2 regions of the Streptomyces sp. NPDC014733 genome follow, and region 1 is predicted to be linked to the other one. Evidence: riboswitches for the same ligand, from Rfam matches in the RefSeq annotation. Region 1 holds a riboswitch; the other holds the start of a gene.
What was found. Region 1 has a riboswitch for S-adenosylmethionine ahead of thrC (threonine synthase). Riboswitches for the same ligand answer to the same signal wherever they lie in the genome.

Region 1 (4,408 bases):
CCGATCCGGGTGGTGTGCGGCTCCCGGCCGGGGGGTGCGATGACCACATGCGACGCCTCGCCGTCCGCATGGTGGACGGCGCACCGCCTCTCCAGGGTGGCCGTGCAGCACGCCACGAACGCCGCCGCCCACCGCTGCGTCAGGAAACCCGCCCGGTCCGCGCCGAGCATCCCCCGGATCAGCCGCTCCCGGATGTCGTCGGGCAGCAGCGCGAAGTACTCCGGCGGCGCCCACGGGGTGTGCGAGAAGTGCCCGATCCGCAGGTCGGGGCGGCGCTCGCGGAGCATCCCCGGGACCAGCGCCAGGTGGTAGTCCTGGATCAGCACCGCCGCACCCGGCGCCGCGGCCCGGTCCAGCGCCCCCGCGAACGCCGCGTTGTACGCCTCGTACGCCGCCCACTGCTTCCGGAACGCGGTGTCGAACGACGGCTCCAGCGGTGTCTGGTAGAGCATGTGGTGGACGAACCAGAGCACCGAATTGGCGATGCCGTTGTAGGCGGCGGCGTGCACCTCCGCCGGGATGTCCAGCATCCGGACGCGCTGTCCGCCGGTGTCGGCCGCCGGAAGCTCCCCGTCCGCCCGCCGCGCCGCCTCCCGGTCACCGTCACCGAGCGCCGCGCACACCCACACCGCGTCCGTCTCCGGACCGATCGCCGACAGCCCCGAGACCAGCCCGCCACCGCCCCGCTTCGCGCTCAGCGCACCGTCCGCGCCGACGGCGTACGAGACCGGGCCGCGGTTGGACGCGACGAGCACCTCGGCGCCGCGCCCCGCGGCGGGCGTCCGGGCAGGGGTGGTACCGCTGTGTTCGGAGGCCATGCCGCGACCCTAGCCCGCACCGGATCGGCGCACACGTACGAATGAGGCCAAGGGAGGGACGCCCGCCGCTCCACCGGGTGAGCGTGCCGGATTTTTCTCAGGCCGCCCGGCTCGCCGTGTACTCCGGGACGTCCGCCATGGGGGGCCGCTCCTCGGTGTCGACATCGCTCGTCCGGGGGATGAAACCGTTCTCGCCGCGCACGAACTGCGTCAGCCTCGGACGCACCAAGTGGCCGCGCGCCAGACGGAGTTGAGCGGTGCGGTAGATCGCCGCGGCCATCCGGCCCAGCGCCTGACCGTCCTGGTGGCGGTGCTTGCGGACCCCTACGTCCACCTGGGCGAGCGCGTCCAGACCGACCGTGTGCAACGCGTCGACCAGCAGCCCCAGCTCCACGCCGTAGCCGACCGGGAACGGCAGCCGCTCCAGCAGCGAACGGCGCGCCGCGTACTCCCCGCCCAGCGGCTGCACGAACCCGGCCAGCTGCGGCCAGTGGAGGTTGAGCAGCGGACGGGCGACCAGTTCGGTGACCCGGCCGCCCTGGCCCGGACCGCCCCCGGGCGCGCCGCCGGTCTCCAGCGGCCGGTCGTACATCGCCTTGACGAACTGCACGTCCGGGTCGGTCAGCAGCGGCCCGACGATCCCGGAGACGAACGCCGGCGAGAACTCCCGCAGGTCCGCGTCGACGAAGCAGACGATGTCGCCGCGGGTGACCAGCAGCGACCGCCACAGCACCTCGCCCTTGCCGGGCACCGCCGGCAGCCGCGGCAGGACGCTGTCGCGCGCCACCACGCGCGCCCCCGCCGCCGCCGCGACCTCGGCCGTCCGGTCCGTGGACCCGGAATCGAGCACCACCAGTTCATCGACGAGCGGCACCTCCTCGGTCATCAGGGCGGCGCGGATGGCCGCGACGATCGTGCCGACCGTGGCCTCCTCGTCGAGCGCGGGCAGTACGACGCTGACCGTGCGCCCGCTGAGCCGCTTGGCCTCCAGCAGCTCCGGCAGCGGTCGGTCGGCCGCGGACCAGGAGCGACGTCCCAGCCAGCGCTCCACCTCTTCCAGCACGTCTACGACTCCTCGGTGTGCGCCGTCTCGGCGGCGCATGTGATCCATCTCGCGGTTCGGACGGCTATCTCTCCTGTCAGTGCCGTCGGTTACAGTCTTGAACAACGCGGATGACCGTCGCATGTCGGGGTCACCGCACCACAAACGCCTGGGTTTTCCCAGCGCCATACCGCTCATCCAGAGGGGCAGAGGGACACGGCCCGTTGAAGCCCCGGCAACCCTCCAGCCGGTCTCGACCGCATCTCGCGGCGCGAGGCTCCCGGCTAGGGAAGGTGCCAAATCCGTCTCGTGGCGAAACGCGCCGCGAGGAAGATGAGGAGAAAGGGCCTCGCCTCCATGGCTGCGCAAACTGTTGAAGTCACCGAAAACGCTCCCTCCGTCACTCTCGGTGCCGCCGTCGGTCTCTCCTGTCGCGAATGCGGCGAGCGCTTCCCGCTCGGCCCGATCTTCGCCTGCGCGACCTGCTTCGGTCCGCTGGAGGTGGCCTACGACCTGCCGAGCGGTGACCCGGAGGCGTTGAGGAAGCAGATCGAGGCCGGTCCCCACAACATCTGGCGGTACGCACCGCTGCTGCCCGTCCCCGCGGACGTGGCCGAGAAGCCGAACCTCAACCCCGGCTTCACCAAGCTCGTCAAGGCCGACAACCTCGCCCGTGAGCTGGGCGTCACCGGCGGCCTCTACGTCAAGGACGACTCCGGCAACCCGACGCACTCCTTCAAGGACCGGGTCGTCGCCATCGCGGTCGAGGCGGCGCGCGCCTTCGGTTTCACCACCCTCTCCTGCTCCTCGACCGGCAACCTCGCCGGTGCCGTCGGCGCCGCCGCCCGCCGCGCCGGCTTCCGCTCCTGCGTCTTCATCCCGCACGACCTGGAGGCGGGCAAGGTCGTCATGGCCGCGGTCTACGGCGGCGACCTCGTCGGCATCGAGGGCAACTACGACGACGTCAACCGCTTCTGCTCCGAGCTGATCGGCGACCCGCTCGGCGAGGGCTGGGGCTTCGTCAACGTCAACCTCCGCCCCTATTACGGCGAGGGCTCCAAGACGCTGGCGTACGAGATCTGCGAACAGCTCGGCTGGCGGCTGCCGGACCAGATCGTCATCCCGGTGGCCTCCGGCTCCCAGCTCACCAAGATCGACAAGGGGCTGAAGGAGCTGATCGCCCTCGGCCTCGTCGAGGACCGGCCCTACAAGATCTACGGCGCCCAGGCCGAGGGCTGCTCCCCGGTCTCGACCGCGTTCAAGGCCGGCCACGACGTGGTCCGCCCGCAGAAGCCGGACACCATCGCCAAGTCCCTGGCGATCGGCAACCCGGCCGACGGGCCGTACGTCCTCGACATCGCACGCCGTACGGGCGGCGCGGTGGAGGATGTCGACGACGAGCAGGTCGTGGACGCGATCAAGCTGCTGGCGCGGACGGAGGGGATCTTCGCGGAGACCGCGGGCGGGGTGACCGTCGGCGTCACCAAGAAGCTCCTCGAAGCGGGCCTGCTCGACCCGGCCCTGTCCACCGTCATCCTCAACACCGGCGACGGCCTCAAGACGCTTGACGCCGTCGCTCCGACCTCAGGCCCCACGGCCACCATCCGCCCGAGCCTGGACGCGTTCCGCTCGGCCGGTCTGGCCGGCTGAACCCCGGTCGCTCCCCCGGCCGGAAGCCGGCCGATCCGGTCCGCCCGCCGCCGTCCCGCCCGGGGCGCGGCGGCCGGTTCCGCAGACGTATCCGCAGTCGTTTGGAAGGCAGAACCCATGAGCGTCAAGGTCCGCATCCCCACCATCCTCCGTACGTACACCGGCGGCGCGTCCGAAGTCAGCGCCGAGGGCGCGACGCTGTCCGAGGTCATCACCGACCTGGAGAAGAACCACCAGGGCATCGCCGCCCGGGTGCTGGACGACGCGGGCAAGCTGCGGCGCTTCGTGAACGTCTACGTCAACGACGACGACGTCCGCTTCGAGCAGGGCCTGGAGACGCCGACGCCGGAGGGCGCGGGCGTCTCGATCATCCCCGCGGTGGCCGGCGGCTGCTGACGCCCGCACCGGAGCGGGGAGCCGCCCGCCCGAGTGGCGAATGGTTCTCGCCATTCCTTTCCTCTACTGACCGATAATCGCCCCGTCCGGATATCCGGACGGGGCGATTCCGCGTTGTGAAAGGGTCCTGCAAAACGCGATACCATTTCGTCGATCCCCTTCTTCTGCTCGTCGAGCGCGGTGTGGCGGCCTTCTGAACGCCCCGGGATCGCGATGAGTTGTGTGCAAAGTGTGTGCGGAGTTTGCGTCCTAAGTTCCTTATGCCCGGCCCGAGTTGCCCGGGAATAAGGCCAGTTCTGCGCATATCGCTACTTCTCACGCCGTCAGAATTCTCGTCCGATTGACCTGTTGCGCTGGGCGCCGGTGCGGATACATTCGGCGGCGGTCGACGCGTTCCGGCGCACACCCCACGGGCCATTCGCGGGGTGAGGTCTGACCCGGGTCCGCGGAGTGCGGTCCTGCGAAGGGCCAGTAATAGGGGAGTTAGGCATGGCTCAGGGCA
Region 2 (4,408 bases), on a different contig from region 1:
CTCGTCACCGGCTACCTGGCGCTCCTCGGCTACGCCGCCGCCCACGCCACCTCCGGCCAGACGCTGGTCGGCGCCTCCGGCTCCATCTCCGGCGTCCTGGGCGCGTTCCTCTACCTCTTCCCCCGCGCCCGCGTCACCAGCCTCTTCCCGTTCCTCTTCTTCCTCCCGCTGCGCTTCCCCGCCTGGGTGGTGCTGCTCTTCTGGTTCGCCCTCCAGTGGCTGGCCGCCCAACGCGACCCGGCCGGCCCCGGCGTCGCCTACCTCGCCCACGTCATCGGCTTCGCCCTCGGCTTCCTCTACGCATGGGCCCGCCACCGGCCCGCTACTGTGGAGGTCACCAGGGGGAATGCACCGGCGACCGAGGGAGAGAGCCAGCCGTGATCACGTCGATCGTGCTCATCAAGACCAGCGTGGACCAGATCCCGGAGATCGCCGAGCAGATCGCCGCCCTGGAGGGGGTCAGCGAGGTCTACTCCGTCACCGGCGCCCACGACCTCATCGCGATGGTCCGCGTCGCCGCCCACGACGACCTCGCCGACGTCATCCCCGGCCGCATCAGCAAGGTCCCCGGCGTGGCCTCCACCGAGACGCACATCGCGTTCCGCACGTATTCGCAGCACGACCTGGAGGCGGCGTTCGCGATCGGCTTGGACGCCTGACGCCTGACGCCTGCGGCGGGCGGTTCGCCGGTTCGCCTGGCGGCGGGCCCGTCGCCTGCGGCGGGCCGCGTAGTTCTTCGGCTTGCCCGCCGTGATGGCTTGGCGCCGTTGCGCCTGCGGCGGGCGTGGGTTGTTCGGGAGCGGGGCCCCTCCTGCGGACTCCGTCCTCCGGAGGGACCCCTCCCGTGGGTGGGTGGCGGGGGCCGGTGGGGGTTCGCCGCCGTCGTTGTCCTCCCTACGAGGGGGCCGACGGGCGCGCCGCCGTCCTCGCCTTTCCGACCCCAACAGTCCGCCGTGGCGGACCACCCCACTCAGGCGCGCCTTACGTCACCGCGCGGACCCCCACCGTCTTTCCCCCACCACACACAGAAGGGGCCGGACCGCAGGACGAAGTCCGGAGGTCCGGCACCGCAGCCGAAAAGCCTCGCGCAGCGACCGCGCCCGCCGCAGGCGCAACGACGGAACAGCAAGCAACGGACCGCACCGCCCAGCGGCAGAGCGACAGGCGAGCCGCAGGCAACGCACCCGCAGCCGAAAAGCCTCGCGCAGCGACCACGCCCGCCGCAGGCGCAACAAAGGAACAGCAGGCAACGGACCGCACCGCCCAGAGGACCGGCACCGCACAGCGGCAGGACAAAACACGCGCCGCAGGCAACGGACCGCACCGCGCAGCGGCCCCGCAGCGGACTAGCGCGCCCCGGCCGCGACGAGTTCCCGGACCGCCCGCACGAAGCGGTCGACGTGCTCGTCAGGCGTCCCGACACCGAAGCTGACCCGCACCGCACCCAACACGCTCCCGCCCGCCGCAGGCGCCCCGCACTCGGCGGGCTCGTCCGGCGCGCCGCCGAGGAGCGCGCGGACCAGCGGGTGGGCGCAGAAGAGCCCGTCCCGGACGCCGATCCCGTACTCCGCGGACAGCGCCGCCGCGAGGTGGGAGCTGTTCCAGCCGTCGACGACGAAGGACAGGACGCCGACGCGGTGGGCGTCGTCGCCGAAGAGGGAGAGGACGCGGACGCCGGGGATCTCCGCGAGGCCGGTCCGGACGCGGGCGACGAGTTCCTGCTCGCGGGCGACGACCGTGTCGAAGCCCGCGTCGGTGAGCGCCCGGCACGCGGAGGCGATGGCGTAGGCGCCGATGACGTTGGGCGAACCGGCCTCGTGACGGGCGGCGGTCGTGTGCCAGGCGACGTCGACGCCGCCGTCGGGGCGGCGTGTGACGGTGCGGCTGGCGCCGCCGCCGGCCAGGTACGGGTCGGCGTCCCGCAGCCAGTCGGCGCGGCCGGCCAGGACGCCGGAGCCGAACGGCGCGTACAGCTTGTGGCCGGAGAACGCGACCCAGTCCACGTCGAGTTCGGCGAGGTGGACGGGCTGGTGCGGCACCAGCTGGGCGGCGTCCAGCACGATCCGCGCGCCGTGGGCGTGGGCCGCGGCGGCCAGCTCCTTGACCGGCCAGATCTCGCCGGTGACGTTGGACGCGCCGGTCACGCAGACCAGGGCGGGGCCGTAGGGGTCGCGGGCGGCGAGGGCCTTCTCCAGGGTGTCGACGGCCTGCCGGGGGGTGCGCGGCGCGTCGAGGTAGGTGACGTCGATGCCGTCGCGCTGCTCCCACGGCAGCAGCGCGGCGTGGTGCTCGGTCTCGAAGACGAAGACCCGGGTGGCCGGCGGCAGCGCGGCGGCCAGCAGGTTGAGGGAGTCGGTGGTGGAGCGGGTGAAGATCACCTGGTCGTCGTCGCGGCAGCCGAGGAACTCGGCGACGGTGGTGCGGGCGTTCTCGAAGAGGTCGGTGGAGAGCTGCGAGAGGTATCCGGCGCCGCGGTGCACGCTGCCGTAGTACGGGGCGTAGGCGGCCACGTCGTCCCAGACCCGCTGGAGCGCGGGGGCGCTCGCGGCGTAGTCCAGGGCGGCGTAGCCGATCTCGCCGCCGGTGGCCAGCGGCACCTGGACATCTCGCCCAAGAACGTCCAGTTCGTCACAGAGGGGGCGGTCGGTGGCAACGGTGGAGACAGACATGGCGAACTCCCGTGAGAGAAAGGCGAATTCACCGCGCGCGGGCAGCCGGAAGCGCGGAAAGGCGCAGCGGAATTCGGCAGGAAAAACAGCGGTGGAGCGCTGGAATTACCGATGAAGCGAAAAGCTGGAGAGGGGGCTTTTGCAGCCCTATCGCATTCGCTGGTTCACGGAAGTTCTCCCTCTGAGGACCAGGATCCCTGGCGAGGGATCCGCGCTTGCCGCAGACCTCGCTGCCTGCGGCCTGGTCATCACCCGGGGCACCCCGCCACGGAAGGAGGGTTGCCGGACAGCGGGCCGGGGCCTGTGTCGCTGTCACTCGTGACCTGCGCAGCATCATGCCATATGAACGGAGCGGTGCAAGCCCGGTCCGGTGAGTGAGATCAACCGGACCGGGCCCGCACGGAATTCCCCGTAACGGCCGTACGGCGCTCAGGCGTTGCTGGCCGCCGCCCAGCGCTCCAGCGCCCGCTTGGCCGCGCCGGAGTCGAGGGACTCCGCCGCCCGCTCCATACCGGCCCGGATCTGCTCTGTCAGCGGCGCCGCGGTCGGCGCGAGCGCGGCGAGCGCCGCCGCGGAGTTCAGCAGCACCGCCTCCCGGACCGGGCCCTTCTCCCCGTCCAGCAGCCGCCGCGCCACCTCGGCGTTGTACGCCGCGTCGGCGCCGCGCAGCGCCTCCACCGGGACCAGCGGGATACCGACGTCCCGGGGGTCGAACGTCTCCTCCCGCACCGCGCCGTCCCGCACGATCCACACCCGCGACGTCGCCGTCGTCGTCAGCTCGTCCAGCCCGTCGTCGCCGCGGAAGACCAGCGCGGACGAACCGCGCTCGGCGAGCACCCCGGCGAGGATCGGCGCCATCCGCGCATCCGCGACGCCGGTCGCCTGCGCCTGCACCCGCGCCGGGTTGGTGAGCGGGCCCAGCACGTTGAACGTGGTCCGGATGCCGAGCTGACCGCGGGCGGTGGCGACGTGGCGCAGCGCGGGGTGGAAGGTGACCGCGAAGCAGAAGGTGATGCCGGCCTCCTCGGCGACCTCCACCACCCGCCGCGGCGAGAGGTTCAGCCGGACGCCGAGCTTCTCCAGGACGTCGGAGGAGCCGCTCGCGGAGGACGCGGCGCGGTTGCCGTGCTTGACGACTTTCGCGCCGGTGCCGGCCACCACGATCGAGGACATCGTGGAGATGTTGACGGTCTTGGCGCCGTCGCCGCCGGTGCCGACGATGTCCACGCCGGGGCCCGGCACCTCGATCAGCCGGGCGTGCGCATACATCGCGCGGACCAGCCCGGAGATCTCCGCGACGGTCTCGCCCTTGGCCCGCAGCGCCACCGCGAACCCGGCGATCTGCGCATCGGTGGCCTCGCCCCGCATGATCCGGTCCATCGCCCAGGCGGTGTCGTCGGCGGCGAGGTCCCGGCCGTCGAGCAGGGCGTTCAGTACGCCCGGCCAGGTGTGGGCCGCCACGCTGTCGCCGCCTGCCGGGGTCGCAACGTTCATGGTCCACACTCCTGGTTCGTTCCTGCGTATGGGTAAACCCTATCGACCCCCGGACATGCCGGAGGGCCCCGTCCGGTGTCCGGACGGGGCCCCCTGGGTGGCGTCACTTCCGCCGTGCGGGCACGGCGGCTCGGTGATCAGTGGTGGCCGTGGCCGCTGCTGATCTCCTTGTACTCCTCGACGGTCGGCTTCGGGATGACGTTGTCCTCGCCGTAGTACGCCTTCGAGAGCTTGGCACGCAGCTT

Region 2: another riboswitch for S-adenosylmethionine. It lies ahead of ACF1BH_RS15370 (aminotransferase class V-fold PLP-dependent enzyme); the one in region 1 lies ahead of thrC (threonine synthase).

The regions. Positions count from the first base shown of each region.
Region 1 is NZ_JBIBYO010000001.1:884,950-889,357, reverse strand. It holds gene ACF1BH_RS03920 (trehalose-6-phosphate synthase) at 1-818, opposite strand, end outside; gene ACF1BH_RS03915 (glucosyl-3-phosphoglycerate synthase) at 916-1,881, opposite strand; SAM riboswitch class I at 2,052-2,200, shown strand; gene thrC (threonine synthase) at 2,218-3,510, shown strand; gene ACF1BH_RS03905 (MoaD/ThiS family protein) at 3,628-3,906, shown strand; gene ACF1BH_RS03900 (cold-shock protein) at 4,396-4,408, shown strand, end outside.
Region 2 is NZ_JBIBYO010000005.1:364,514-368,921, reverse strand. It holds gene ACF1BH_RS15380 (rhomboid family intramembrane serine protease) at 1-381, shown strand, start outside; gene ACF1BH_RS15375 (Lrp/AsnC ligand binding domain-containing protein) at 378-659, shown strand; gene ACF1BH_RS15370 (aminotransferase class V-fold PLP-dependent enzyme) at 1,347-2,669, opposite strand; SAM riboswitch class IV at 2,876-2,993, opposite strand; gene trpD (anthranilate phosphoribosyltransferase) at 3,099-4,163, opposite strand; gene ACF1BH_RS15360 (cytochrome bc complex cytochrome b subunit) at 4,301-4,408, opposite strand, start outside.